DNA from 4 places in the Erwinia sp. 9145 genome. Region 1 is predicted to be linked to each of the others. Evidence: predicted binding sites of a transcription regulator. Region 1 holds the regulator's gene; each other region holds the start of a gene.
What was found. The regulator Fur, encoded in region 1, represses iron uptake genes when iron is present. The targets are predictions, from matches to a motif close to ATAATAATGAGAACNACTATCAA.

Region 1 (7,717 bases):
CTATTCGACGCCGGTAAAACTGGTGTTTAACCGCACGGTAGGCCTGCGTGATACGTGGAACAAAACAGGCGAATAATTAGCCTGATTAGTTATTTAAGCAGCCGTCGGGCTGCTTTTTTTTGGTTAATGTAATAGGACGCATAACATCATTAAAAGTGTGGTCGCCGTCAAGATTTAGTGATTATTGTCAAATTACACATTGATAATTCGCGCTGCGAAAAATAATATAATCGGGATGACTGGCGTTGTTTTATCGCTATTTATATTATGGAATAATTTATTTGAGAGGGAATTCTCATGCAGTGGTCAGCTCTATTTCTTAGCGCGTTACTTTCTCCCTTATTTATTGGTGTGTTTTATTTTCCACCGGCTAATGCAACAGGATTCGTGGACGAATCCGAGCTGAGCGGTAGCGTTTATTACTGGCAGCGCCATCGCGAGAGAAAAGATCGCGATCCCGGAAGTGATAAAAACGGACAATATCAACAAAACCTCCATCACTCCACTTTTAACGCTAACCTCGATTTTTCTTCCGGCTATGCCGCTGATTTTGTCGGTATCGATCTGGCCGCTTTTGGCGCGCTTGAGCTGTCTGATAAGGGGCCGGCTGCCCCAAACGAAATTGGCTTCAGCGATGCAAATACTCGCTGGGACGAAGCGTGGACGGGAGATAAAAACGGCCTGAGCCTTTATAAAGCGGCGCTGAAAATTAAACATGATAAATATTGGCTACGGGGCGGTTATATCCAGCCTGTCGGTCAGTCGCTGATTGCTTCCCATTGGAGTTTTCTGCCCGGCACCTATCGCGGCATAGAGACGGGAGCCAGCTATGATTTTGCCGATGTGGGAGCGCTTTCTTTTTCCTGGCTCTGGAGTGATAAATATAAGGCGCCCTGGTATCAGCACATGTATAACTTTCGCAAGGCGGATGGAGAAAGCGGAATAAGCTATTTGCATTCACTGGGCGCTAAATATGATTTTAAAAACGGAATAGTATTTGAAAGCGCATTTGGTCAGGCAGCGAATTATATGGATCAGTATTTTACCAAAGTTGCCTGGACTTTCCCGCTCTCTGAAAACAAGTTACTGACTACCTGGCAGTTTTATGGCGCTAAAGATAAAGAAAGCGGTGGTGCCGGAAACGCTAATGACGTTTATAACGGTCTTGCCTGGCTTCAGGCCGTGACGTTGGGCTATACCGCCGGGCCGTTTGATTTCCGGCTGGAAGGAACCTGGGTAAAAGCCGAAGGTAATCAGGGCTTCTTTTTACAGCGAATGACGCCTGGCTATGCCACATCAAACGGTCGACTCGATGTGTGGTGGGATTCGCGTTCGGACTTTAACGCGAACGGCGAGAAAGCGCTCTTCGCGGGAGTTATGTACGACCTGACAAACTGGCGGTTACCTGGCTGGGCCGTCGGCACCTCTTATGCCTGGGGATGGGATGCGAAACCCTCGTCTAATCCGTTATATGACCAGAACAGGCGCCTGAAAGAATCTGCCTGGAATTTGGATCTCCTCTATACCGTGCAGCAGGGGCCGATTAAAGGAACCTTAGTCAAACTGCACTACACACGCTATGACAACCACTCAGATCTTCCAGACTGGGGCGGCGGTTATGGCAACATTTTTCAGGACGAGAAAGACGTTAAGTTCATCGTGATAGCGCCTTTCACACTATTTAGTGCAGGTAAATAAGATCGCTGCCGGTCAAGGGAGAATGCCATATGAAATCTATGCTAGCGCTCATCGCCATGCTGATGCTCAGCGCGTGTGCAACAAAAAGCGCGGAGCAGCCACAGGAAACCATCCCCGGCCTTGATTATCAGCGCTGTCTGGATGCTGAACAGATGGGCGGCGCGGAGAACATTGAGGCACGATGCGGCAAGCTTCAGCAGGAAACAGAACACACCTCTTACTAGTGGACAAGGAAAACGGATGAACACGTTCAAAGCCAGCCTTATTGCGGTTGCGTTGATGTCAGCATCAGGAAGTGGCTACGCGAAGGCGAACCAGAAAATTGTCGATCAAATCAGCCAGTTTGGCGTGAAGTACAAGGTCACCGATAATCAGGCCGCACAGCATGGCGTTGACTGCGCGGCTCTGGGCGCCGACTGGAGCGCCTGTAATCGTGCAACCATTACCCTGACCAACCATGGTCCGGCAATCCACAGCAAAGACTGGGCAATATATATGTCCAACGTCCACGAAACGTTAAAGGTCGAAAGCGATCAGTTTCGTATGGTGCATATTGTTGGGGATTTGACGCGACTGGAACCCACGGACAAATTCAGGGGATTCGCTGCCGGTGAGTCCGTAGAGATCCCCATCATTAACGAATACTGGCAGCTTTTTATCACCGATGTCATGCCGCGATGGTATGTGACCTCAGGTGATGCGAAACCGAAAATCATGATCGATACCGACTCGGACGATCTGACAACGTTCGTCGAACCCTTTGGCGAACAGTGGAAGCGCACCCAGGACGACAAAAATGTGCTGATGGTGGCTTCCAGTCGCTTTGATAAAAACAGCGACGTGGCGTTGCTTCCCGCTTCGGCGCTAAGAGGGCAGATTGTTCCGACGCCATTGCAGATTGAGATTACGGCCGGGGACGCTGACCTGTCGAAAGGCGTAAAGCTCGATCTCTCCGGTTTGTCGGCTGATAAAGCGCAGGCGGTAAAGCAGCGGTTCCAGCTACTGGGACTGAAAGAGCACGCCAGCGGTTATGAGATTTCCACGCGAATTGACAGCAACATGTTGAATGCTGAGCTGGCGATTGCCGGTGGCTATCAGTTGGTGATTGATAAAGAAAAAGCACAGGTGGTTGGCTACGATCAAGGCGGTGTATTTTACGGCCTTCAGTCGATCCTCTCACTGCTCCCCGCGGACGGCAGCGCAAAAATTGCCACTCTGAAAGCCAGCGACGCGCCTCGTTTTCCCTATCGCGGTGTTTTCCTGGATGTTGCACGTAACTTTCACAGCAAAGCGGCGATTCTCCGCATGTTGGATCAGCTTGCCGCGTGGAAAATGAACGTATTTCACTTTCATCTGAGCGACGATGAAGCCTGGCGTATTGAGATTCCTGGCCTGCCTGAACTTACCGGGGTGGGTGGAAAGCGCTGTCACGATCTGACCGAGCGGCGCTGCCTGTTGCCGCAGTTGGGCTCCGGCCCGGACACCAATAATAACGGCACCGGTCATTTCAGCCGTCAGGATTACATTGATATTTTGAAATACGCCGCGGCAAGAAATATTGAGGTGATCCCGGAGATCGACATGCCGGCTCATGCCAGGGCTGCCGTAATCTCAATGGAAGCCCGCTATCATCGTCTGATGAAAATGGGCAAAACGTCCGAAGCCTCAGAGTATCGGCTGGTCGATCCCACGGATAATTCCAACACGACCTCGGTGCAGCTTTACGATCGTACCAGCTATCTGAACCCCTGCCTGGATTCTTCGCTGCGCTTTACCGATAAGATAATCGGTGAAATTAACAAAATGCACGGTGAGGCCGGGCAACCGCTTAAAACCTGGCACTTCGGCGGCGACGAAGCAAAAAATATTCGTCTGGGCGCCGGTTATTCCGACATTAACAAGCCGGTAGCGGGTACGGGCTTACTTGATATGCGCAAAGAAGACAAACCGTGGGCGAAATCGCTGGTTTGTCAGAAAATGATTAAAGAAGGCAAGGTGGCGGATCTGGAACATCTGCCCAGCTATTTTGCATTGCAGGTCAGCAAGCAGGTTAAGCAACACGGCATTGAAAAAATGCAGGCCTGGCAAGACGGGCTGAAGGATGCGGAAAATGCTAAAGCGTTTGCCACTGAACGCGTTGCCGTTAACTTCTGGGATACGCTCTACTGGGGAGGCTTTAACTCTGCCAACGACTGGGCAAACAAAGGTTATGACGTCATCATCTCCAACCCTGATTATGTCTATGTGGACTTTCCCTATGAAGTGAATCCGCTGGAACGCGGCTACTACTGGGGAACCCGTTTTAGCGATGAGCGGAAAATGTTCAGTTTTGCACCTAATAACCTGCCGCAGAACGCCGAGACCTCGGTCGATCGCGACGGTAAAACTTTTACTGCAAAATCTGACAAAGCCTGGCCGGGCGCGTATGGCTTGTCCGCCCAGCTTTGGAGCGAAACGTCGCGCACTGACGACAACACAGAATATATGATTTTCCCTCGTATTCTTTCAGTGGCTGAACGCGCCTGGCATCGTGCCGCATGGGAGCAGGATTACCAGGCGGGCAGGGAATATATCGGTGGAGAAACTGGGCACGTTGATCGCCAGGCGTTGCATCAAGACTGGCAGCGATTTGCCAACCTGCTCGGACAACGCGAACTGGCAAAACTGGATAAGCGGGGCATTCACTATCGTCTGCCGGTTCCTGGCGCGCGTATTGTTGATGGGAAATTAAACGTCAATATCGCCTTACCAGGCGTGGCCATTGAGTACAGCGTGGATCAGGGAAAAAACTGGCAGCGTTATGATGCCGGTGCAAGACCGTCCGTGACAGGCAATGTGAGCGTTCGCGCTGTCAGCGCGGATGGGAAACGTTTCAGTCGCACTGAAATACTGTGAGATTAACGGCCCGAAACAGGGCCGTTTTCACTTAGCGGAGCGTTTAAAGAGCGTAAATTACCGGTAGTCGAGGGTAATGCGACCGGTGAGATCTTTACACGCTAAAAACAAAAACTGCACCTTACTTGTCGGATAGCCAACTTTTCGGGTGCAGTTCATCTTACTGATACTTATGGCGTCAGGGCCGATTACTCGTCGTGCAAAGACTCATCTTCACGACAGTCGCCTGTTGCGCAGTGACCATACAGATAGAGACTGTGATTACTGAGCTTGATGCCATGCCGCGTGGCGATATCACGCTGGCGTGTTTCAATGGATTCGTCAGTGAATTCGATCACTTTTCCACAGTCCAGGCAAATCAGATGATCGTGATGATGCTGCTGCGTCAATTCAAATACGGATTTACCGCCTTCAAAGTTGTGGCGCGTCACAATCCCTGCGTCGTCAAACTGGTTCAGCACGCGGTAAACCGTGGCCAGACCAATTTCTTCGCCCATATCAATCAGGCGTTTATACAAGTCTTCCGCACTGACGTGATGGCCCTCTGGTTCCTGAAGGACTTCCAGAATCTTTAAGCGTGGAAGCGTGACTTTCAGGCCGGCCTTCTTTAATGCGGTGTTATTGTCAGTCATGCGGATATTATCCTGTTACTTTGCTAGTCACTAAGTGGCTGAAAAACCGTGAACATCGGTCGACACAGAAAGCAAACTGCGTCTCATTATAGAACTGATACGTTGAAATGGAAACGGGCTGCCGTAGTCGCCGCCAGAGCAAACTGCTCAAAAGGCTGGATAACCGATGCGGGTATTCTACAGTTATGCGGGCAAAAGTTACAAATATGTATCTATCACTTCTATAGGAAAAACCACTGGCTTGATGTGACTTCTCTCACATCAAGCTAAAGTGTTCGTTATGCTTCAAGGATCTCTTTGAGCTGAAGCTCTTCATAAATCTGCTTTACCCACTGTTCCGTACGGGAAGCGGTCAACTCGGGTTGACGATCTTCGTCAATAGCCAGACCAAGGAAATGCGTATCGTCCGCAAGCCCTTTAGAGGCTTCAAAATTGTAACCTTCGGTCGGCCAGTGACCAACAATCACCGCGCCGTTAGGCTCGATAATGTCGCGAATGGTGCCCATCGCATCGCAGAAATATTCAGCATAGTCTTCCTGATCGCCGCAGCCAAAAAGGGCAACCAGCTTACCGTTGAAATCAATCTCTTCCAGCGTAGGGAAAAAGTCGTCCCAGTCGCATTGCGCTTCACCGTAGTACCAGGTCGGTATGCCTAAAAGCAGAATATCAAAGGCTTCAAGATCTTCTTTGCTGCTTTTAGCGATATCATGAACTTCAGCAACGTCAGAACCGAGCTGCTTCTGAATCATTTTTGCAATGTTTTCCGTATTGCCCGTATCGCTACCAAAGAAAATGCCTACGATTGCCATGCGTCTAGTAACCTCTTGAAACGTATTGATATGGTGGCTGCTGATAAAACAGATTCAGGCAATAATAGCAGAGAGGCAGAAGGGTATAAACGTGAAATGCTCCTGCTTTTGTCGCTTTGTGCTGTGAGATAACGCATTCTGTAAGGTTAAAACTCAACGCTGCTGGCGGGTTAACTGTGCCAGCACCATCTCTTCAATCAACTCGCTACGACTGATATTTCGCGCTTCGGCAAGCTGATTGAGCGCATCAACAGCTTCGGCGTTTATTTTCAGCTCAACGCGCTTCAGGCCGCGCACTTTGTCCCGTCTGAGCTGATTGCGCTTATTAATACGCAACTGCTCATCGCGCGTGAGCGGGTTGGTCTTTGGACGTCCCGGACGTCGTTCATCGGCGAACAGGTCGATCGTCGTGCGGTCCGTGTTCTCTTTTGCCATAGGATCGTACTAATGAAAGGCTGAAGGGTTAATAAATGGGCTCTTAACGCCTGAAATACAACCAGCGGCCCTTAATGAGCGCGCCATCATACCCTGGCAAAACTTACCGCGACAACGATTTAACAAATCGACTGAATATTTCTGTTTATTGTGCAAGAAAGCGTCGGATACCGCGTAAAACGGCATCGGGTTTCTCAGCATGTACCCAGTGTCCGGCACCGCTGATAACGTGCGCGCGTGCCTGCGGAAACTGGGAAAGCAGCGCATCACGGTAAGCGTCGTCCAGATAAGGTGAGCGCTCCCCCCGAATAAACAAAGCCGGATGCGGCCAGGCCGGAACGGCATTCCAGCCAATAAGATCGTCGTAGTGCTGCCATAAAACCGGCACGTTAAAACGCCACTCACCTTCATGGAACGATTTCAACAGGAATTGAATAACACCCTCTTCATTGAGCATCTCCCGCATCAGGTCGGCAGCGTCGCTGCGTCGCGTAATACCTGCCTCGGTAACGGCGTTCAGCGCGGCGAAAATGGCGTCATGATGCCGTTCCGGATAGGCAACGGGCGCCATATCAATCACCACCAGCTTACTGACGCGCTCCGGCGCAAGGGCAGTTAACGCCATGGCGATTTTACCGCCCATTGAGTGGCCCACCACCGAGAATTGCCCGATAGCCGCATCGTCCAGCGTATCAAGAATGTCCTGCGCCATGGCCGGATAATCCATCTCCTCCGCGCGGGGAGAAAGGCCGTGATTACGCACGTCAACCAGCACAAGCCCACAGGTATCTTTCAGCCCCCTTGCCAGCACGCCAAGGTTGTCCTGGCTGCCGAAAAGGCCATGGATTAGCACGACTGGGGCATCGGTCAGTTCAGATTGTTCAGTTTGCAGGCGGGCATTCAATTTCATAGCAAAGTTCTTACGGATGGGCCGAAGGGTTAGGGTATCATAAATGCATATTTCCCTGTCGGCATGGCGAAAAACCTTATCGCGAACTTTTTGCGGCATATTCTGACTTTTGCCACTATTAAGGCCTGGCGCTACACCCCGGCAGGATTTAACTTTATAATCCTGATGTTAGAGCAGGTTTGCCCATCGTTCAGGAAATTTATCGACTGCATAAGGTGCAGATCGGCTCTTATAAGCAATAATCGTACTGGATCATGATGAAAACTATTGAAGTCGACGAAGAGCTATACCGTTATATTGCCAGCCACACGCAGCATATTGGCGAAAGCGCATCTGAC
Region 2 (7,717 bases), 1.1 Mb from region 1:
GCCGTATCAGTATGACGTGGATGATCCTCTGCCTGGCCGGTGCGGTCGCGGTCGGATTCTTCGGCATCGCCTATTTCCAGAATCATCCTGAACAGGCGTCGGGCGTAACTGAAAACGGCGAACGGGTCTTTATTGAGCTGGCGCGTATTCTGTTTAACCCGTGGATTGCCGGGATTTTACTGTCCGCGATTCTGGCGGCGGTGATGTCAACGCTGAGCTGCCAGCTGCTGGTCTGTTCAAGCGCGCTGACAGAAGATCTTTACAAAAACTTCCTGCGTAAGAACGCCTCACAGCGCGAGCTGGTGTGGGTAGGGCGCATGATGGTGCTGCTGATCGCAGTCATTGCTATCGCGCTGGCCGCCAACCCAAACAATCGCGTGCTGGGTCTGGTGAGCTATGCCTGGGCAGGTTTTGGCGCCGCCTTCGGCCCGGTGATACTGCTGTCACTGATCTGGAAACGGATGACGCGTAACGGCGCGCTGGCAGGCATGATCGTGGGGGCTGCTACGGTGATTATCTGGAAACAGTTCGCCTGGCTCAACCTCTATGAAATCATTCCCGGTTTCCTGTTTGCCACCCTGGCGATCGTTATCGTCAGCCTGATGGGAAGAGAACCTTCAGTCGCTGCCCGCCAGCGTTTTGAACAGGCAGAAGCTGAATTTAATACGCACTAACACCTCACGCCTGGCCGGTTATTGCACAACCGGCCTTACTCCAATCCTTGCTCCAGTTCACGTTTATTAATGTGGCTCACTTCAACAGGTTTACCTGTTCAGGCATTTATGGGAAAGTGCCACGGTGCAGAAAGCACACTCAACCCGTCGGTTTTAAAATGGAAAGTTCGTTACATGGAGTAACACCGCTATGGTCATGGCCAGATTCCCGCAAACTATTTTTACCACCCAACGCAAATTTAATGATTACAGCGCCGACGATATGCGCTATGGCGATATCTGCGAATCTTTTCTGAAACGCGAATTACGCCTCACGCATGTCTCAGATATTATTGATCCTTACACCTTAACGCGTCTGACCGCATTTGATAATCCACGTTCGCGATTTGCCGGTGCGTACGGCAACCGGCGGCGTGGTGAGAAGGTCAGCGTGCAGGAGTGTGCCAGACTTTTATTCGAAGAAATGCAGGTGACTTCTTTACCGTTAGCATTAATTGGGCACCAGAAATATCTCATTAACAAAATGCTGCATCATTTCCAGCATTTTAACGGCGCGCCTTTTAGAGATCCATCGCTGAATGTAGCATATAAGCGACAGATTTATAATGATAATTCGCGCAGGAGCTCAAAGCTTGCTATAGAAAAGGTAATAAATGATAATATCAACTACGAAAGTGGCGGTTATCCTTTAAAAGAAATCAATGTTTTTAAGGATAGAATTGGCAGAAGTATTATGCCAAAATTTAATTCACCGGTACTCGATAAAATTAACGGTTTAGGTATTACCATACATGATGTACATGCTACTCGCATAGAAATATTATGCCTGGAGAACAATGGGAGAAGCTGGAATGCTAAATTGCGATATAGTGCACAAGATCATTTTGGCCTGGATGTTGAAGATATACGAAAATTAAAATTTCATCAGTTTCACTTTTTTCGTATCTGGTTTATTTTACAACGATATAATAAATTTGGTTTCAGGCCGTTTTTGACTAACCTTGAAGCAATAATAGATGTTAAGGGTGGAGTTGAATGAGAAAAGGAATTTTAATAGTAACTATATTTTTAATTATGGTGAGCGGCGGTTATTTCTGGATAAATAATCGTTCCGTAAAGATCATTGCTGTACATCATAACGCAAATACAGTGGATGTACTCGTTGAACAATTCCCGATCTCTCATACGGCTCAAATTAAATGGTGGAGAAAAAATAAAAATATAACGCTACGCGATAATAATATCCTTACTTATGAAAAGGGTGGCCCGCGTTATATTACCATTTTTGCTTTTGGGGAGGGCTATCAGGAGTTGGGAAAAAAAGATAGATTATGCTTTGACCATTTACCGAGGCCGAAAAACTGCATTGATAAAGATATTTTAATGATGATTAGTACAAACCGTGAAGGAAAGGAAATATACGAGTTTGACTATTCTGCCTATATGATAAATGATAAAGGTAAAATTGTTAAAGCAGGTGGTTAAATACGTATCGCCGAAGGTAAGTTTTGCGTAGCCTTTCGGTGTTTTTTTAATATATTTAGCGCAGATTTGGGGGTAACCGGCTGCCATTATCGACAACCGGTCCATGCATTACGCTTTACCAAACGTCACATCCAGCTCCATAGAATCAGTGTGACGCATTGGGTTCTGACCATTTGGCAGTTTATCGTCATCCGGATGCATATAGGTATCGCCGGTACCCAGCTTGTTGGTCATATATTCCCCGCCTTTTTTCATCGTATCGGTTGAACCGTCATACCAGCCGGCAATCGTTTTATTGCCTGCTGAGTCTTTGCTCACGATGCTGTCAGGTGCCTCATCGGCAATGCTCTTCTCATCGCCAATTTCAAATCCTTTACCATCTTCGGCATGGATGGCGGCATTGCGTCCGTCAATATCGCTGGTATTGACAAACCCATTATAGAATTCAAGACGGCTGGCGCTGTCCTGATATTTGCCTTCAGAGTCCGACTGCTTCAGCACGCCGGTAAAGTCATTTTGATATTTCATTTTGCCGCTTTCGCCTGGTTTCAGCGTCATTTCGGCGACCAGCTTATTGTCCTTATCAAACTGGCCGATATTGATATCATGATCTTCTTTATTGGTAATATCAAACGTGCGGGGGCCGCTGCCAGCGACGGTACCTTTATCGAAAACATTGGCTTTGCTTGCAGACTGGTTAGTGGCATCCGTCTCAGCGGATGGCGTTGCCGTTTGCGGCTGCGGCTGGGCGGTTGCGTTTGCTGGCGTTGCCGGCTGTTCTTCAGTCTGCGATGGATCGCTCATGCTATCAAAAGAGGCCGTCTGCGGCTGCGCGCTGCTGTCGCCCGCGTCTTTTCCGGCAGGGGAGGTGGCATCATCGTTGCCGCCCTGCTGCATCATTTGCGCAAACGCTTTCATGATTTGGTTCACGAGGTCGCTGACCAACTGGCGGAGATTGTCATCAACGCCCTGGCCGCTTCCTGCCAGACCGTCCTGCGCAGACAGGCTGTTTACGCCCCCCGGGTTGCCGTAATTTAACATGCCTGCCTGAGGAGAAGCGAAATTGATCGCGCCTCCGCTCAGACCCTGGTGATCAGCGCCCCCGCCCTGCGGGGTATTCAGCGAGTTGGAATCAAACCCTCCGCCAAACTGCTGCGGCAGGTGTATTGGAGTCGGATTAAGCAGTTCAACGGACATAGGCGCTCTCTGAAGAAAAGACGGTCGGTGTCATTGAGTGTTTTAACCGCATCGACGGTTCCGTGAGCACGAAAAATTTTATAAAGCGTATGCAGCAGAAGTTATTGGCAAGGCAGCGTTCGCAAAAAGCAAAAAATCCTGTTCAGTCTCTTGTTTTTTATTTCCTTGTAATGATAATCACTCTCGTTTAAATTTGCATTTCTTTACTTTCATTGAAACTGATTCACATTTGAGGGTGCTGCATGTTCGTTCCGTTTCTTATCATGCTGCGAGAGGGGCTGGAAGCCGCGCTGATCGTCAGCCTGATTGCCAGCTACCTGAAGCGAACCCACCGTGGTCAATGGCTGGGCGCGATGTGGATTGGCGTTTTCAGCGCTGCTGCGTTGTGTCTGGCATTGGGCTGGTTTATCAACGAAACCACCGGTGAATTTCCGCAAAAAGAGCAGGAACTGTTCGAAGGGCTGGTGGCCGTGGTAGCCGTATGCATTCTGACCTGGATGGTGTTCTGGATGCGCAACGTTGCACGCAATGTCAAAGCGCAACTTGAAGACGCGGTCGACAGCGCGCTGAAGAAGGGCAACAACAGCGGTTGGCCGCTGGTGATGATGGTGTTCCTCGCCGTGGCGCGCGAGGGGCTGGAGTCGGTCTTCTTCCTGCTCGCGGCATTCCAGCAGGATGTCGGCATTGCGCCGCCGACCGGTGCCGTTCTTGGGCTTGCAACCGCCGTCGTGCTCGGCATGCTGATTTACCAGGGCGGCCTGCGTCTCAACCTGGCCGCGTTTTTCAAATGGACCAGCCTGTTCATCCTGTTGGTGGCCGCCGGGCTGGCGGCAGGGGCTATCCGTGCTTTCCATGAGGCAGGACTGTGGAACCACTTCCAGTCCGTGGCGTTCGATATGAGTAACACGCTTTCCACCCATACGCTGTTCGGCACGCTGCTTGAAGGCCTCTTTGGCTATCAGGAAACCCCGTCCGTCAGTGAAGTTGCCGTCTGGTTTATCTATCTGCTTCCTGCGCTGGCGCTGTTCTTCAAACCCGCGCCTGCCCGAACACACTAACTTTTACAGGGAATCACTATGAATTGTTTCCGTTATTCCGTGCTGGCGCTGGCTGTGCTGTCAGGCCCGTTCGCCGCCGCTGCTGATGTGCCACAGGTCAACGTGACCGTTAACGACAAACAGTGCGAGCCGATGAATATCACCGTTAAGGCCGGCAAAACCCAGTTTGTGATCAAAAACAACAGTCAGAAAGGGTTGGAATGGGAGATCCTGAAAGGCGTGATGGTGGTGGAAGAGCGTGAAAATATTGCGCCGGGCTTTACCCAAAAGCTTACCGCCACCCTCCAGGCCGGTGAGTACGAGATGACCTGCGGCCTGCTCAGCAACCCTAAAGGCAAGCTGATTGTGCAGGGCGACAGCAAAGCCGCCGCTGGCAAGCAGGATCTGTTGCAGCTGGCCGGGCCGATCGCCGATTACAAAACTTACGTGACGCAGGAACTCACCGGGCTGGTCAGCGGCACAAAAGCGTTTACCGATGCGATAAAAGCGGGGGACCTGGACAAAGCGAAAGCGCTGTACGCACCGACCCGTCGCCACTACGAGCGCATTGAACCTATCGCCGAACTTTTCTCCGATCTGGACGGCAGCATTGATGCCCGCGAAGACGACTATGAGAAGAAAGCGGAGGATCCGCAGTTCACCGGCTTCCACCGTCTGGAGAAGGCGCTGTTCAGCGACGGCAGCACCAAAGGGATGGAAAACTACGCCGATAAACTCAACAGCGATGTGCTGGAACTGCAAAAACGCGTCAGCGAACTGGCGTTCCCGCCGGGCAAAGTGGTGGGCGGCGCGGCGGGCCTGATTGAAGAGGTCGCCTCCAGCAAAATCTCCGGCGAGGAAGATCGCTACAGCCGTACCGATCTGTGGGACTTCCAGGCCAACGTCGACGGCGCGCAGAAAATTGTTAACCTGCTGCGCCCGATGCTGCAAAAGCACGATGCGGCACTGCTGACCAGGGTAGACGCCAACTTCGCTAAAGTTGACGGCGTGCTGAAGAAGTACCGCGCCGGGGACGGCTTCGAGTCTTACGACAAACTCACCGATGCCGATCGTAACGCCCTTAAAGGGCCGATTACTACGCTGGCGGAAGACCTGTCGAAGCTGCGTGGCACGCTGAGCCTGGATTAAACGCCGATGGCACAACAACCGATTGACGGCGCGGCGCGCCGTCGTTTACTGAAGGGGATGGGGCTTATCAGCGGCGCGCTGGCGGTTGGCGGCGGCTGTCCGCTACAGGCCGCACCGGCGGAGCGCTCTTTTTCGCCGGGCGTGCTGTCGCCCAATGCGCGTCTTGAGGCCCAGCCTTTTTATGGTTCACATCAGGCGGGGATTGTCACGCCCCAGCAGTCCGCTATGATGCTGGTGGCTTTTGACGTGCTGGCGGCGGACAACGCTGATTTAACGCGTCTTTTTCAGTTACTGACGGCGCGCTTCGCCTTTCTGACTCAGGGCGGTGAAGCGCCGCAGGTCAGCAATCCGCGCCTGCCGCCGATGGATTCCGGTATTCTTGGCGACAACATCTCTCCTGATAATCTGACGCTGACGCTTTCAGTCGGCAACAGCCTGTTTGATGAGCGATTCGGGCTGGCGGCGCTCAGGCCGCGCAAGCTGCAACCGATGACGCGCTTTCCCAATGATGCGCTCGACGCGCGCCTGTGCCACGGCGATCTGCTCCTGCAAATCTGTGCCAATACCAATGACACGGTGATCCACGCGCTGCGCGACATCATCAAATACACGCCGGATCTGCTCAGCGTACGCTGGCGGCGGGAAGGGTTTATTTCCGATCATGCCGCACGCAGCCACGGCAAAGAAACGCCCATCAATCTGCTGGGTTTTAAGGATGGAACAGCTAACCCTGACAGCACCAACGCGGCGCTGATGAACCAGATGCTGTGGGTGACGGCGGAACAGGGCGAACCCGCCTGGGCAGTGGGCGGCAGCTATCAGGCGGCGCGGATCATACAGTTTCGCGTTGAGTTTTGGGACCGTACGCCGCTGCGCGAGCAGGAGAACATCTTTGGCCGCGTTAAGCACAGCGGCGCGCCGCTGGGCATGAGCAATGAGCATGACGTGCCTGATTACGCCAGCGATCCCGACGGTGAGGTCACGCCGCTGGATGCCCACATCCGGCTGGCCAATCCCCGTACCGCCGACAGCCAGGATAGCCTGATGATGCGACGCGGCTACAACTATTCGCTGGGCGTCTCGCATGCCGGGCAGCTGGATATGGGGCTGCTGTTTGTCTGTTATCAGCACGATCTTGAAAAGGGCTTTCTTACCGTGCAGAAAAGGCTCAACGGCGAGGCGCTGGAGGAATATATCAAGCCCATCGGCGGCGGCTATTTCTTCGTCCTGCCCGGCGTGCCGGACGACAAGCATTATCTGGGGCAGACACTTCTGGAAGCCTGAGTGATTCAGGCTTTGACCCGCTTCGCGCCGCCACTTTTTATCTGTCTTTCAAATTATGTCATCCGATCGGAGTGTTATCCGTCACCAGTAACTCACGCGTAATCGCTGCAATATTTCTGGCCCCGGTTAGCGTCATCGCGACGCGCATCTCTTTCTCGATCAGATTGAGCAGATTCGCCACGCCTTTTTCGCCGTGTGTCGCCAGCGCGTAGAGGTAAGCGCGACCTAACAGCACGCAGTCCGCCCCCAGCGCAATCATTCTCACCACGTCCAGACCATTGCGAATGCCGCTGTCCGCCAGAATGGCGATCTCGCCTTTTACCGCGTCGGCAATGGCGGGCAGGGCACGCGCCGTCGAGAGCACGCCGTCGAGCTGACGTCCGCCATGATTGGATACCACGATGCCGTCCGCGCCGAAGCGCACGGCGTCGCGGGCGTCCTCCTTATCCAGAATGCCTTTGATCACCATCGGGCCGTCCCAGAATTCGCGTATCCACTCCAGATCTTTCCAGGCGATAGAGGGATCGAAGTTTTTCGCCAGCCAGCCGATGTAATCTTCCAGCCCGGTTGGTTTGCCGAGGTAGGCAGAGATATTGCCCAGATCGTGTGGGCGACCGTTTACACCGACGTCCCACGCCCATTGCGGATGCGTCACCGACTGCCAGTAACGGCGCAGCGCGGCGTGCTGGCCGCTCATGCCGGAGTGCGCATCGCGGTAGCGCGCGCCGGGCGTTGGCATATCCACCGTGAACACCAGCGTCGAGCAGCCCGCCGCTTTGGCGCGCTCCAGCGCGTTGCGCATAAAACCGCGATCGCGCAGCACATACAGCTGAAACCACATCGGGCGGTTCAGGGTTGGCGCCACTTCTTCAATCGGGCAAACAGAAACGG
Region 3 (7,717 bases), 760 kb from region 1:
GCTTCAGGTGTTAGTGTCTTAACGGACGTGAGGGTTCAAGTCCCTCTCTTCGCACCACGTTGAATCTCCCCTCCGCTCTTCCTGCCCGTTCCCTGTGGTCTTCACACCTTTCAAAACGTAGTAAAATTCATCGATATTGCCGCCGCGCCGCCCGCAAGCGCCAGACAGGACGGCAGCAGCAGGTAGTGACGCAATCGTTTATGATAAAGCATCACCACGGTCGCCAACAGCGCAACCGCGATAACCATCCGCCACTCGCGAAAGGTGAGATCCATCAGCATGACCAGTGCGCAAGGCAATACGATACCCCAGGCGCTGTCGAGTCTTTTACCTGATATCATGTTTGTTCCCTCTGGCTCAGATGCCGCACTCTGCTGAGGCAGCAGCCTGATAACCTCACAGTTTAAATGATAATGATTCCCACTAGCATATAAGAACTTTTATCATATTGCAGCAGAATTTCAACGCCATTATCTGAAACTGTGTGCCAGCGGATGACAGTTTTGTGGCGGCGTGATAGATTGAAAACGATTAAATAAAAAACCATATAATAACAGTCTTAAATTATTCACACGAAATGACCTGGCGTATTTCATTCCCGCCCGGCGCAATTTATAGCAGTTGCGAGTAGAACAAAATGAAATTACAAAGCTACGATGAATTGCTTAACAGCAAGCACAGGCTGTCGCTGATGCTATTCCTTTTTCTTAACTCAGCAACGTCACTCTTTTTTATGTTCAGCACCAAAAAAAATATACATCAGCTGTTGACGGCCCCTGAGATTATCATTGCTTCTCTTGGCATAATTATATTGTTTTGGATGCTTTTAAAGCGTTCGGTCAAATTGCCGATATTAAATGTTGTGGCATCTATTAGCGGACTGCTGTGGACCTGGCAAATAGTCCTGAAGCACCCGGAATCTTATTTCGGCGATAGCTTCCTTATTGTCAGTCTGGTGGGCATTTTCTTTATTGGCGCTATCGCGCTGGGCGATTACCTTTCTGCGTTTTGCCTGCATATTACGCCGCCGTCCGCGGCCGTGCTGCTGCTGGATCAGGGCCACAATACGCTACTGATCCTCTTCAGCATCGCGCTGCCGCTGACCGGTCTGACCCTGCACCACATGATGCAGCGGCGACGCGACCACTTCACCCGCCGCCTGATGCGCCAGCTCTATGAAGAGAAGCAGACCTACAGCGACCTGAGCATGCTCGATCCGCTTACCGGTCTTTATAATCGCCGTGGCCTGAAGAACCGTCTGGATAACACGCTGGCCAACCATTCTGGCAGCCATTTTGTGTTGTTGATCGATATCGACAACTTCAAGGCCTATAACGACAACTATGGGCATGCGATGGGCGATCAGGCGCTGGCCCGCGTGTCAGTCGCCATCCGCGATGCGGTGCGTTCGCGCGATATTGTCACCCGCTACGGCGGCGAGGAATTCCTGGTGCTGCTGACGAACGTTAACGCCTCCATTGCCATGAAGCTGGCAGATCGCATTCGCCTCTACGTGCTTAATCTGGCGATCCCTCATCGTTTTAACGAGAGCGTGGCCACGCATGTCACCATCAGCGCCGGGTTTGCGCCGCTGATCAATGATGATTTCGACAGCGCGCTGGTCAATGCCGATCGCGCGCTCTATCTTGCCAAGAGCTGCGGAAGAAATACCATTGTCCCCTATGAAGATATTGCCGGCCAGCTTACTTCTGCGAGTGCGCGTTAACGCCTGACGTATTACCTGAGTAATATTGTCAGGTAATAAGTCTTTTTAATTCAAATTACAAACGGACACGCCGCGTCTCGCTCTGTTTTTACAGAGAATTATTTTACGAATACGATTAGCCAATAAGAATTTCTTTATATTTAAATAAGCCTCCGCTTACTTATTCGAATAACCTCGAATAGCATTTATATTTTTTACATTACGACAATTACCATCAGCATAGTTATGCACATAATATGTTTTTTTCTGCACATTTGCGGTAAATGAAAAGTGTGATCTGTTTAACATTTTATTTATCACTGGCCTTACCCGTTTCTGCTGACGCAAGCCTCAGAAGGCTTGTGCGGCGCGCTGACCTCAGATACAATCAAGAACGATTATCATTTGTTTTTATACTTCGATTCTGGATCCGCTATGTCCATGATTGTCCATCAGGTTGCAGATTACGGCGCGCACCCGCTGATTTTTTTGCAGAGCGATCGTCCGCTGGCGGCATCGCTGCGCGCGCTGTTCAGCGAGCATCGGGACTATTTTCTGGAAACGGTCAAACTGGGCGAAGAAGCGCCGCCGCGCTGCATGACGCTGGCGCGCTGGTCAGAAACGGAAAACTTTACCCGCCTTAACGCGCTTTACGGCGACTTTATCTATCGGGATCATCCCGAAGACGCCCGTGAGAATAAGCCGCTGCAATCACTGTGGGCACAGTGGTATTTTGGGCTGATCCTGCCGCCGATGATGATGGCGCTGCTGCTTGAATCGCGCGCGCTCGACTGCGCGCCGGAGCACTGCCACGTTGCCTTTCATGAAACGGGCCGTCCGGAAACCTTCTGGCTTGACGTGCGGGAGGATGAGGAGGCGCGCTTTCTCAGCCCGCGCCGCCGGATGGATCGCCTGATCCAGCGCCATCTGATCCCGGTGGTGCAGGGCATTGAACGGCACGGCGACATCAACGGCAAGCTCATCTGGAGCAACACCGGCTTCTCCGTCTGGTGGTTCCTGGGTGAACTTGCGCCGCTGCTGGGCGAAAGCCTGCACGCCGAGCTGGAGCATGCCATGTTCTTTTCCAAAACGCTGCTCGACGGTTCGGACAATCCCTTCTATCGCACTATGCTGCCGCGCGACGGTGAAATGCAACGCCGCACCTGCTGCCAGCGCTATCGCCTGCCTGCGGTACAACGCTGCGGCAACTGTACGCTGAAGCCCGTCTGAATGACGGGCCTGCCCTCTGACACCTAACTGGTTGTCTGTCTGAAAACGTTACGCAGGCCGTTCGCCTTTTCCGATGCGGCAGGCGTGACCAGCGCATAGTTATAGTGATTATCGCTCCAGTACTGCGCCATCAAATCGCTTGCCTTGCGCTCGCCGTGCGGCAGCCTGACCGGCTGGATCGGCCGGATATACCACGCCACGCGCATGCCCTGCGGATCCTGATACATCACCAGCGCCGCCGGGCCGTTATTGGTTGCCGTCAGCCGCGCGCCTAACAGCCTGAAGCCAAACTGCTCAAGATTGGGCGGCAGCGAGCCATCGATAAAATAGCGCCTGACCCAGGCGGCCAGCTCGCCGCCCTGCCCGGCGGTGACGTCAAGGCTGGCACCGCCGTCGCGTCCAAAGATCCTGAACGCCTGCACGGCATCCTCCATCGGCAGATGACGCCCGGCAAGCTGCGCATCCTTAAGCTGCCAGCCCGACCAGCCGCCCAGACTGAGCGTCAATACCAGTGCGAAGGCGGTCGCCATTTTCCACTGTCGCTGACGGCGAAGACGCTGACGAAACAGCGCAGGCGGCGGCGTTTCCAGCGTGGGTTGATGCTGGTGTATCGCCAGCCGAAGCTGCCGCGCGTCCTGTCGCCATCCTTCCAGCTCGGCGGCAGTGGCCGGATGCTCCGCCAGCCAGCGCACCACGCGCTGCGTCGTGTCTGCATCCGCCTGACCGTCCAGCCAGGCGTGCAGCTCAGCCTCATCAGGTTGCTGACGTTTCATTTCAGTCTCCTCAGCGCGACAGAGGGCGCGTGTCCTTCCAGATGTTGATGTAACTGTTTACGCGCGCGTGACAGGCGCGACATAACCGTGCCAACAGGAATATTCAGCGCGACCGCCACCTCCTGATAGCTCATGCCCTCCACGCTGACCATCAGCAGTAGCGCACGCGATTCAGGCGCGAGCTGCGCAAACTGCGCCAGGGTATCGTCAGTGATCGCCAGCGCTTCCGCAGAGGGTGCGGTCGCCTCGTCGCCGGTAAAAAAACAAAGGATGCGCTGATAACGCTTTCGCCGCCGTTCACCGTCAATAAACTGCCGATACAGAATGGCAAACAGCCACGCGCGCAGACTCTGCGGCGCCTGCCCACCGCGTCGGCTGCTCAGCGCTTTTGTCAGGCAGGACTGCACCAGATCTTCCGCCTGGGGCGGGTTGCGCGTCAGCCAGAGGGCAAAACGCTGCAAATGGGGCAATACCTCACGTATCTGCTCATCCGATAACGGCGGCATCGTTTTTACCTCCGACGTTTGAATCCGGCCATGCTGCTGAATACGCCATCGCGCAGAAGCAACCCATGCAGCAGCGCCGCGGCCAGGTGAAGCATCACCGTAGCGAACAGCAGCAGCGCGACCCAGGTGTGCAGCGGGCGCAACAGTGCATACAGCGTATTATTGATCGGCACGATGGCCGGTAACAGAAAATCCGGCCCCAGGCTGACAGGATAGCCCGCCGCCGACAACATTGCCCAGCCAATCAGCGGCTGCGCCAGCATCAGCGTATACAGCAGCACGTGCGAAAGGCGCGCCATCATTTTTTGCAACGGCGGCAGCGAGGCCGGCAGCGGCGGCGTTGGCGTGGTAAAGCGCAGCCACAGACGAACCACCACCAGCAGCAGGATCGCCACGCCAAGCGGTTTATGGATCGCCACCAGCAGCGCGTGCAGCGACGAAACGGTAGAGACCATGGCCACCCCAATAAACAGCATTGCGATAATAGCCGCAGCCATCAGCCAGTGCAGCGCACGCAGCGCCGGATGAAAATGTGTCACCTGTTTCATAAACTTTCTCCCGCCGCGCCGCGCGCTTCTTCATGGGTACGGCGATTGTAGGATTTCGCATAGGCTGACGAGCGCGCGTTAAGCAGCGGATCGTCCGAGGCGGCGATGCCGTCCGGCAAAATCAGCGGATCGTAATTAATATTATTGCAGGGACCGCCCTCCTGCGGCACGGCGCGACGCAGCACCAGCGTGCCTGCGTTCACCGTCTGCCTGTCGGCAGGCCAGGCTTTGCTGGCATCATCGCCCCGGTCGCCTTTCCCGGCGAGGGTGATAATCAGATCCCACGCCAGCGGCCCCTCTGCCAGACGACGGGTTAAGTCACGCTGGAGAAAGTCTTTATCCACTTTCTGTTCGGCGGCGATGGGCTGCCAGCGCTGATGCGGCACCATACTCCAGCGCACCAGATGGCTTTGTCCCGCTTTGTCGATAAAGCGGAAGGCATTGATACTGTTATAGCGATCGACCGCCCAACTGGCTGAAAGCCCGGCCTGTTTCGCCCAGGCCAGAAAAGGCTTTGCTTCAGGGTGTGCGGTCAGAAAGGCCTGCATCTTTTTTGGATCGGGCTTGCCGGTGGCGGGATCGGGTTTCGACGCCAGCAGCTGATCGTAAAAACCCTGCACCGTGGCGACGGGGAAAAACGGCATCGCGTTCATGCCCGTTCGCCACTGCTGGCCGGAAGGCGAAGTAAATTCCAGCGCCAGGCTGCGTACCGGCACGGCGTAATCCGGCGCGTGGGGATTGCCGCCCGCAATGGCGAAGCGACCAGTCACCGGCGTTGTTCCTTCGCCAAAGAGCGCGGCACGAGAAAGCGCGCCTGCGCGGCCGCTTGAGGTAAATTCGCCGATCACGCACAGCCCTTTGGCATGATTACGACGAAAGCCCGATTGCGCGCCGGGTGCTGCCTGGAGCGTATCAACCAACTTATCAGCCGACAGCCGCTGCGGGGTGAGCCAGCCGCCCGCCCACAAGAACAGCAGCGCCAGCAGCAGTGGAATGCCGCCGACCAGCGCCAGGCGGATCAGACGGGAAGATGTTGCGGTGGATGAAGTCATTATCATTGCTCACGATGAGATAAGAACAAACAGAACGAACCAGCCGCAGGTTTATTCCCTCCGGCCAGCACTATTTTTTTCTGTTACACTCGCCGGGCTAACTGACTGACGGGAACCGCACGGTTTGTCGCTGATAAAAATGCATCAGTCACCGGGTCGCTTTGCTGCGTGGCTCGGCCTGTGCGCCATTTTGCTGCTGTTCATTGCGCCTGCGATCTCCAAATCGCTGGCGCTTTCGTCTGCCTCTCATTCAGGCATGATGATGGATGACGACATGCACGAGATGGCAACGATGTCGCCCGCCGAACACGCGCGAATGATGATGGAGCATCCATTATCGATGATGGATGACAGCGCCTGCGGCTATTGTGTGTTGCTGGCCCATTTGCCGCTCGACCTCACCTCGCTTCCTCCGCTCTGGTCAGCGCTTCAGGCGGCACGTCAGCCCGTACCGCCGCGTTTTCAGATCGCCATCCCGCGTATCGTCGCCCACTTTTTCCATCCGCGAGCGCCGCCAACAGAGCGATTTACCGCTTTTTAATCGTCTCTGTTCCCCCGCCGTTGCCACGGCGGGCATCCTGCTTATGCCTGGCGACAGGCGGAGGAAAAAACCATGTCAGAAAAAACGCTGGCGGCGCCCGCGCATGCCGAAAAAAGCCGCAGCGCAATGCTGCCGCTGCTCAAACGCCTGCACTTCTATATTGGGGTATTCATCGCCCCGTTTATTTTTATCGCGGCCCTGACCGGCACGCTCTATGTGCTGACGCCGCAGCTTGAAAACCTTCTCTATGCCGACCAGCTCTACACCTCATCGCGTGGTGCAGCACAGCCGCTCTCAGCACAGATTCAGGCCGCACAGGTTGTTGCCGCGCAGCAGATGAGGGGCGATGCGCCAGTGATTGCGGCGGTAAGGCCGTCGCCCGCGCCGGGTGACACCACGCGCGTGATGTTCACGACCGCAACCTCCGGCCCGTCAGAGAGCACGGCGGTGTTTATCGATCCGGTCACGCTGGCGTCGCACGGCGTGGAGCCGGTGTATGGCACCAGCGGCGTGTTACCGCTGCGTACCTGGCTGGATTACCTGCATCGTAATCTGCTGCTGGGCGACATTGGCCGCAACTACAGCGAGCTGGCCGCCAGCTGGTTGTGGATCGCCGCGCTCGGCGGGCTGTTGCTGTGGGCGACGCAGCGTACCACCTCGCGCGCTCACGGTCGGCAGCGCTACCGTTACTGGCACGGCACGCTGGGACTGGGACTGCTGCTGGGGCTGCTGTTTTTCTCCGCCACCGGTCTCACCTGGTCACGCTGGGCAGGCGATAACATTGCTCTGATGCGGACGCACTTCGGCTGGACGACGCCGGCGGTGAACACCCGTCTGCTGCCGCAGGCGGACGCTGATGAGATGCACACCGACGAACACGCCGGGCATACTATGGCAGAGATGACCGAAAGCGCTGCCGTCACTATCTCGCCAATGCAGTTTGATCGGGTGGTTGCCGCCGCGCGGGCGGCAGGTATTGACGCCGGAAAAATTGAGGTGCGCCCGACGCAGGCGGCAAACAAAGCGTGGACGGTGAGCGAGGTGGACAGGCGCTGGCCGACGCAGGTTGACAGCGCGGCGGTCGATCCGCAGACCTTTGCGGTGGTGGATAAGGTTGAATTCGCGCAGTTCGGCCTGCTGGCGAAGCTGACACGCTGGGGCGTGGATGCGCATATGGGCGTGCTGTTCGGCCTGCCTAACCAGCTGATGCTGGCGGTCTTCGGGCTGGGGCTGTGCGTAACGATCGTGCTGGGTTATCGCCTGTGGTGGCAGCGGCGTCCGGCGGCGGGCGTGCATCCGGCCGATACCCTGCGTCACTGCTGGCGACGGCTTTCATTCGGCGCGCGCCTTGTGGTAATGACT
Region 4 (7,717 bases), 2.5 Mb from region 1:
ATGTTTTTTCTCCGCAATATTGCTTGCTGTTGTAATTAAAATATCAGATATACAGTAAAATCAGAAGACACGAAGTTCTGGAAATTCTGATGTAGTTATAAACTATTTTTACTCAACGCAGAACGTACACATACTCAGCACTGAACCCACTCTTTCCCATTACCGGTAGCTCTCGCACCCGCGCTGTCTAACTGTCCCGCTCCGGTTGAGCATCGTTTTGAAATCCCGTTGCCTCTTTCAGATAAGCGTATCCCACCATTACGATTGCATCCCGTCTTCACCCATCACAAAATACGCATCAACGCCAGGTCACGACGGAATACTGATGAAAACGAAACTGATCACCCGTGAAGGTTACGACAAGCTCAAAACGGAGCTGGATTTTCTCTGGCGCGAAGAGCGTCCTGAAGTGACCAAAAAAGTCACCTGGGCGGCCAGTCTTGGCGATCGCAGCGAAAACGCCGACTACCAATACAATAAAAAGCGGCTGCGCGAGATCGACAGGCGCGTTCGCTACCTGACCAAATGTCTGGAGCAGCTGCGTATTGTTGACTATTCGCCGCAGCAGGAAGGCAAAGTCTTCTTCGGCGCATGGGTTGAGGTGGAAAACGACGACGGCGACATTAAACGCTTTCGCATCGTCGGCTACGACGAAATATTCGGTCGTAAAGACTATATCTCAATCGACTCGCCGATGGCGCGCGCGCTGCTGAAAAAAGAGGTTGGCGAGGTGGTGGCGGTGAACACGCCGGGCGGCGAAGCGACCTGGTACGTCAACGAAATCGACTACGTTAAACAATCCTGAATGCATGCAGCGCGGTCGTCACACGCTGGCAATTTTTGCCCGCAGTCCGTATAACTGTCCGCTGATCCTTAAGCCATAAAGTACGCAAAAATGAAAGATTCGCTGAGCCGCATAATCGCAAGTGAGCTGCACGCCAGAGCAGAACAGGTGGACGCCGCTGTACGTCTGCTGGATGAAGGGAATACCGTGCCGTTTATCGCACGCTATCGTAAGGAAGTGACCGGCGGGCTGGACGACACCCAACTGCGCCAGCTGGAGAGCCGTCTGGGCTACCTACGCGAGCTGGAAGAGCGTCGCCAGTCAATCCTCAAATCCGTTGGCGAGCAGGGCAAGCTGACTGATGAACTGGCCAGTGCCATTAACGGCACCCTGAGTAAAACCGAGCTGGAAGATCTCTACCTGCCCTACAAGCCCAAACGCCGCACGCGCGGCATGATCGCTATTGAGGCGGGTCTGGAGCCGCTGGCTGAAACGCTGTGGCAGGATCCGTCGCACCATCCTGACGTGCTGGCCGCTGATTTTGTTGATGCCGGGAAAGGTGTTGCCGACATCAAAGCCGCGCTGGATGGCGCGCGCTACATCATGATGGAACGCATCGCTGAAGACGCCGCGCTGCTGGCGAAAGTGCGCGACTACCTGTGGAAAAACGCGCATCTGGTTTCCCGCATGGTGGAAGGGAAAGAGGAAGAAGGCGCGAAATTTCGCGACTATTTCGACCATCACGAAGCGCTCGCCACCGTTCCTTCACACCGCGCGCTGGCGATGCTTCGCGGGCGCAATGAGGGCGTATTGCAGCTTTCGCTGAACGCCGATCCGCAGTTTGATGAGCCGCCGCGCGAAAGCCACGGCGAGCAGATCATCACCGATCACCTTAATCTGCGCCTGAACAACGCACCGGCGGACGGCTGGCGTAAAGCCGTGGTGAGCTGGACGTGGCGTATTAAGGTGCTGCTGCATCTGGAAACCGAACTGATGGGCACGGTACGCGAACGTGCTGAAGACGAGGCCATTAACGTCTTTGCCCGCAACCTGCACGACCTGCTGATGGCCGCCCCGGCGGGCATGCGCGCAACCATGGGGCTCGATCCCGGCCTGCGTACCGGCGTGAAGGTTGCCGTGGTGGACGCCACCGGCAAGCTGGTCGCCACCGACACCATCTATCCTCACACCGGCCAGACGGCGAAAGCCGCTGCCGCCGTGGCGGCGCTCTGCACCAGACATCAGGTGGAGCTGGTGGCGATCGGCAATGGCACCGCCTCGCGCGAAACCGAGCGCTTCTTTATGGACGTGCAGAAACAGTTTCCGCAGGTGCAGGCACAAAAGGTTATCGTCAGCGAAGCGGGCGCCTCTGTTTACTCGGCCTCCGAGCTGGCGGCGCTGGAGTTCCCGGATCTTGACGTCTCCCTGCGCGGTGCCGTTTCCATCGCGCGTCGCTTGCAGGATCCGCTCTCCGAGCTGGTGAAGATCGATCCGAAATCCATCGGCGTCGGTCAGTATCAGCACGATGTCAGCCAGAGTCAGCTGGCGAAGAAGCTGGATGCGGTGGTGGAAGACTGCGTTAACGGCGTGGGCGTTGATCTGAACACCGCCTCCGTGCCGCTGCTCACCCGCGTGGCGGGCCTGAGCAAAATGATCGCGCAGAATATCGTCGGCTGGCGCGATGAAAATGGCCGCTTCCAGAACCGCCAGCAGCTTCTGAAGGTGGGCAGGCTGGGGCCGAAAGCCTTTGAGCAGTGCGCTGGTTTCCTGCGCATCAGCCAGGGCGACAACCCGCTGGACGCCTCAACGGTTCACCCGGAAGCCTATCCGGTAGTGCAGCGTATTATGGCGGCCACGCAGCAAACTCTGGATCTGCTGATGGGCAATCCAACGGCGTTGCGTGGGCTGAAAGCGGCAGACTTTACCGACGAGCGTTTCGGCGTGCCGACGGTCAGCGACATTATCAAAGAGCTGGAAAAACCCGGCCGCGACCCGCGTCCTGAATTCAAAACCGCGCAGTTTGCGGAAGGCATTGAAACGATGAACGATTTGCTGCCGGGTATGGTGCTGGAAGGCGCGGTCACCAACGTCACCAACTTTGGCGCGTTTGTTGATATCGGCGTGCATCAGGATGGGCTGGTGCATATCTCCTCGCTCTCTGACCGCTTCATTGACGATCCGCACAAGGTGGTTAAAGCAGGCGATATCGTCAAAGTCAAAGTGATGGAGGTCGATCTGCAACGCAAGCGCATTGCGCTGACGATGCGGCTGGACGAGCAGCCTGGCGAAACCACATCGCGTCGCGGCAACGGCGGCGCACGCGATGGCGCAGCCGCACCGCGCGGCGGGAAGCCACGGCCCCGGCCGGTTGCGCAGCCCGCTGGCAACAGCGCGATGGGCGATGCGCTGGCAGCGGCTTTCGGCAAGAAAAATTAAAGATCGCAGAGCGGATCGTTCGATCCGCTCTTTTTTTGTCCATCCCTAAGCTTGTCTTGCATCAAATTATTCGAGAATAATTCTCATTATAATTTTCCCCCTTGATTATTACCTTCCGTCATCAGGGTGGATTATGCATTTCATGCCGCAACAGCATTATAAAATTATTACCTTCTCATCTGACGTCAGCGCCGCGTTCCGCCAGAAGCTGTTGTCGCTCGGGCTGCTGCCCGGCGCGGTTTTTGAGGTTAAGCGCATCGCGCCGTTTGGCGATCCCGTGCAAATCGCCACCCCTCGCGTCAACCTGATGTTACGGAAAAAAGACCTCGCATTTCTTCAGCTTGAAGCGCTGCGCTAAGGAGAGCGAAAAGTGAAAACGTTAACGATCGGACTGATCGGCAACCCAAATGCCGGAAAAACCACGCTGTTCAACCAGCTCACCGGCGCGCGCCAGCGGGTGGGAAACTGGGCCGGTGTTACGGTTGAGCGCAAAGAAGGTTTCTTTACCACCGCCCAGTCCAGCGTACGGCTGGTGGATCTTCCCGGCACCTATTCCCTGACCACAGCGTCTGAACACGCTTCGCTGGACGAGCAAATCGCCTGCCACTATATACTGAGCGGCGAGCCGGATCTGGTGATTAACGTGGTGGACGCCAGCAATCTCGAGCGCAATCTCTACCTGACGCTTCAGCTTAAAGAGCTGGGCGTGCCCTGCATCGTGGCGCTGAATATGCTCGATATCGCGCAGAACCAGAAGATAATCATTGATATCCCCACTCTGGCGCAGCGCCTCGGTTGCCCGGTGGTGCCGCTGGTATCCAGTCGCGGCAAAGGCATTGAGCAACTGAAAGCCGCCATTGATGCCCGACGCGGCGAGCCAGATCACATCGCCATTGACTGGCCCGCCGCGGTGCAGAAGGCCGTCCGATCGCTGAGCGAAGCGATGCCTGCGCAGTTATCGCCACGCCAGCGCGACTGGCTGGCGCGCCAGGCGCTTGAAGGTGATATTTACTGCGCCTCGCAAATGGGCGACGCCGCCCGGCTGCTGACGTCGCCCGACGTTCCGCAGGATATGCCGCTGCGTATCGCGGCCGCGCGCTATCAGGCCATTGAAACCATCAGCCAGGCGGCGATCCTGCCCGACAGCGCCACGCCGCATCAGCTATCCGCCCGTCTCGATCGCCTGGTGCTTAACCGCTGGCTCGGGCTGCCGGTTTTTCTGCTGGTGATGTATCTGATGTTTTTCCTGGCGATCAACCTGGGCGGCGCGCTCCAGCCGCTGTTTGACCTCGGTTCGGCGGCAATTTTTATCCACGGTATGCAGTGGCTCGGCGCCACGCTGCACTTCCCTCTGCCGCTGACGCTGTTTCTCGCGCAGGGCATTGGCGGCGGCATCAATACCGTTATGCCGCTGGTGCCGCAAATCGGCCTGATGTACCTGTTTCTCTCGCTGATGGAGGACTCCGGCTATATGGCACGGGCCGCCTTTGTGATGGATCGCCTGATGCAGGCGCTGGGACTGCCGGGAAAATCGTTTGTGCCGCTTATTGTTGGTTTCGGCTGCAACGTGCCGTCGGTGATGGGCGCACGCACGCTTGACGCGCCGCGCGAGCGGCTGATGACCATTTTGATGGCGCCGTTTATGTCCTGCGGCGCCCGACTGGCAATTTTTGCGGTGTTCGCCGCCGCCTTTTTTGGTCAGAACGGGTCGCTGGTGGTATTCAGCCTATACCTGCTGGGCATCACCGCCGCCATTCTGACCGGTCTGGCGCTGAAACATACGTTGCTGCGCGGCGAGGCGACGCCATTTATTATGGAACTGCCCACCTGGCACGTGCCGCACCTGAAAAGTCTGTTGATTCAGACCTGGCAGCGGCTGAAAAGCTTTGTATTCAGAGCCGGTAAAGTGATCGTCGCGGTCTGCGTACTCATCGGCGCCCTGAACAGTTTTTCATTTAGCGGCAGGCCGGTGTCCGCTATCGATGATTCGGCGCTGGCGACGCTGAGCCGCCAGCTCACGCCGCTGCTGTCACCGATGGGCGTACAGGCCGATAACTGGCAGGCAACGGTGGGATTAATCACCGGCGCGATGGCGAAAGAGGTGGTGGTCGGCACGCTGAACACGCTCTATACCGCTGAAGCGCTGCATGAAGAAGCTTTTGATGCCGAAGAGTTCAGCCTGTTTAACGAACTGGGTGAGGCGCTGACGGAAACGTGGGACAGCGTCCAGGCGGCATTCAGGCCGGACGTGCTGTTCAATCCAATTGAAGCCAGCAAAGGCGACGGCGAAATGGCCGGCGGCGCAATGGGCGTCATGCATGCTAAATTTGGCAACGACGCCGCAGCTTACAGCTATCTGATTTTTGTGCTGCTCTATATTCCCTGCGTCTCGGTAATGGGTGCCGTTGCGCGCGAAAGCAGCCGCCGCTGGATGCTGTTCTCAATTTTCTGGGGCCTGAACCTGGCTTACTCGCTGGCGACGATTTTTTATCAGTTCGCCACCTTTACGCAGCATCCGCAGTCTGCAAGCGCTACGTTGCTGGCGGTCGTTTTGTTTAATCTGCTGCTGTGGATCACGCTGAAAAAGGTCAGGTTGCCGCCGGAGCGTCTGGCGCTGAAGACTCTCACCGCATCGGGCTGCCAGGGCTGCGCCAAAAGCGGAAGCTGCCACTGATCCGCATTGTTGAAGTTGCGATTTTGCTTCAACGGTCTACAGTGAAAGTTAACGTGGCTGACAGCGGCACACTGTAAAAAATGGACGTTATTAATCAGTTAATCGATGAGATCTACGACCATGCCTTTCCCGCCGACTGCCGGGAAAGGCTGATAAACGCCATTCAGCGCACGCGCGCCGCGCTCAACCATCAGCGTAAAACGCACTGGGATGAAAAAGATGTGGTGCTGATCACCTACGCAGATCAGTTCCGTGAGAGCGAAGCCCCAACCTTACGCACCTTATCGCGATTTTATCAGCAGCATCTGCAATCCACTTTTAATCTCGTGCATCTGCTGCCCTTTTTCCCGTACTCCTCCGACGATGGTTTTTCCGTTATCGATTACCATCAGGTCAGCGCCATCTGCGGCGACTGGGCGGATATCGCCGGGCTGCACCAGCATACGCGCCTGATGTTTGATTTCGTTTGCAATCACATGTCGGCGCACAGCGCCTGGTTTAAGCAGTATCTGGCGATGGACCCCGCCTGGAATGACTATTTTATCAGCATGCCGCCCGCCACCGATCTCAGTGGCGTCACCCGTCCGCGTACCTCGCCGCTGCTCACGCCGTTTGAAATGGCCGACGGCACCACGCATTTTATCTGGACAACTTTCAGCGCCGATCAGATCGACCTGAACTTCGGCAATCCTGCGGTGCTGTTAACCATGGTGGACGTGCTGCTGGATTATCTGGCGAAAGGTGCCGACTACGTGCGGCTGGATGCGGTAGGTTACATGTGGAAAACGCCCGGCACCTCCTGTATTCATCTGCATAAAACGCATCTGCTGGTAAAAATGTTTCGCGCCATTGCAAACGAGGTTGCGCCAGGTACGGTAATCATCACCGAAACCAACGTGCCGCACAAAGACAACATCAGCTATTTTGGCAACGGGCATGATGAAGCGCAGATGGTGTACCAGTTCTCGCTGCCGCCGCTGGTGCTGCACGCCATCCATAACGGCTCGTCCCGTGCGCTGAAACAGTGGGCCGCCTCGCTGGATCAGGGCGGCGGCGCCACCACCTTCTTTAATTTTCTCGCGTCCCATGACGGCATCGGTCTGAATCCGCTGCGGGGCATTTTACCGGAAACGGAAATCGTTTCGCTGGTGCGCGACCTGGCGATGGAAGGCGCGCTGATCTCCTACAAAAATAATCCTGACGGCACCACCAGCCCTTACGAAATCAACGTCACCTATATGGATGCGCTGAACAAAAAGGATGACAGCGACGATACCCGCCTGCTGCGCTTCCTGCTGGCTCACGCGCTGCTGCTGGCATTTCCCGGCGTGCCGGCGATTTATGTGCAGAGCATTCTCGGTTCGCGAAACGATATAGAAGGGGTTAAAGCCGCAGGCCACAACCGGGCGATCAACCGCGAAAAGTATGCCATCAGCGCGATTGAAGCCGATTTAAGCGATCCGCAGTCGCTGCGCCATCGGGTTTATCATGCGTTAAGCCATTTGATTCGGATCCGTATTCGCCAGCCCGCTTTTCACCCCGACGCGCCGATGGAGGTGCTGGAGAGCGATAACGCGCTGCTGGTGATGCGCCGTCGGACGAAAAATGATGAAGGTCCGTTGCTGTGTGTTTATAACCTCAGCGCGCGCGCGATTGCATGGACACCGCCGGAGAGTCAGCGTTATCGCGATATCGTTCATGATGAGATCGTAGACGGGGAACAGCCGTTAACGCTGGCGCCGTGGCACTGGCTCTGGCTGAAAAGTTAAGAGAAACAGGCGGCAGAGCGCCGCCTGTACGGCGTGTTATTTATAAACATCCGC

Region 2: a site for Fur is predicted at 3,521-3,543, ahead of efeU (iron uptake transporter permease EfeU). Genes of this name have one in related genera too.
Region 3: a site for Fur is predicted at 2,088-2,110, ahead of fhuF (siderophore-iron reductase FhuF). Genes of this name have one in related genera too.
Region 4: a site for Fur is predicted at 3,291-3,313, ahead of feoA (ferrous iron transporter A). Genes of this name have one in related genera too.

The regions. Positions count from the first base shown of each region.
Region 1 is NZ_JQNE01000001.1:1,107,678-1,115,394, forward strand. It holds gene glnS (glutamine--tRNA ligase) at 1-76, shown strand, start outside; partial or broken gene FA91_RS05575 (OprD family outer membrane porin) at 364-1,698, shown strand; gene chiQ (ChiQ/YbfN family lipoprotein) at 1,728-1,922, shown strand; gene FA91_RS05585 (beta-N-acetylhexosaminidase) at 1,939-4,593, shown strand; gene fur (ferric iron uptake transcriptional regulator) at 4,782-5,225, opposite strand; gene fldA (flavodoxin FldA) at 5,504-6,034, opposite strand; gene ybfE (LexA regulated protein) at 6,188-6,469, opposite strand; gene ybfF (esterase) at 6,615-7,379, opposite strand; gene seqA (replication initiation negative regulator SeqA) at 7,637-7,717, shown strand, end outside.
Region 2 is NZ_JQNE01000001.1:2,203,278-2,210,994, reverse strand. It holds gene putP (sodium/proline symporter PutP) at 1-674, shown strand, start outside; gene FA91_RS10735 (DUF3289 family protein) at 865-1,713, shown strand; gene FA91_RS10730 (DUF943 family protein) at 1,710-2,159, shown strand; gene FA91_RS10725 (hypothetical protein) at 2,268-3,356, opposite strand; gene efeU (iron uptake transporter permease EfeU) at 3,599-4,414, shown strand; gene efeO (iron uptake system protein EfeO) at 4,433-5,542, shown strand; gene efeB (iron uptake transporter deferrochelatase/peroxidase subunit) at 5,549-6,826, shown strand; gene lldD (FMN-dependent L-lactate dehydrogenase LldD) at 6,885-7,717, opposite strand, start outside.
Region 3 is NZ_JQNE01000001.1:344,238-351,954, reverse strand. It holds tRNA gene FA91_RS01790 (tRNA-Leu) at 1-57, shown strand, start outside; gene FA91_RS01785 (DUF1435 domain-containing protein) at 111-341, opposite strand; gene FA91_RS01780 (GGDEF domain-containing protein) at 638-1,726, shown strand; gene fhuF (siderophore-iron reductase FhuF) at 2,141-2,935, shown strand; gene FA91_RS01770 (anti-sigma factor) at 2,959-3,708, opposite strand; gene FA91_RS01765 (sigma-70 family RNA polymerase sigma factor) at 3,705-4,214, opposite strand; gene FA91_RS01760 (cytochrome b/b6 domain-containing protein) at 4,220-4,762, opposite strand; gene FA91_RS01755 (catalase family peroxidase) at 4,759-5,814, opposite strand; gene FA91_RS01750 (DUF2946 domain-containing protein) at 5,939-6,355, shown strand; gene FA91_RS01745 (PepSY-associated TM helix domain-containing protein) at 6,428-7,717, shown strand, end outside.
Region 4 is NZ_JQNE01000001.1:3,599,203-3,606,919, forward strand. It holds gene FA91_RS17055 (hypothetical protein) at 1-58, shown strand, start outside; gene greB (transcription elongation factor GreB) at 326-805, shown strand; gene FA91_RS17065 (Tex family protein) at 896-3,220, shown strand; gene feoA (ferrous iron transporter A) at 3,354-3,578, shown strand; gene feoB (Fe(2+) transporter permease subunit FeoB) at 3,591-5,894, shown strand; gene FA91_RS17080 (sugar phosphorylase) at 5,975-7,663, shown strand; gene FA91_RS17085 (DUF1471 domain-containing protein) at 7,700-7,717, opposite strand, start outside.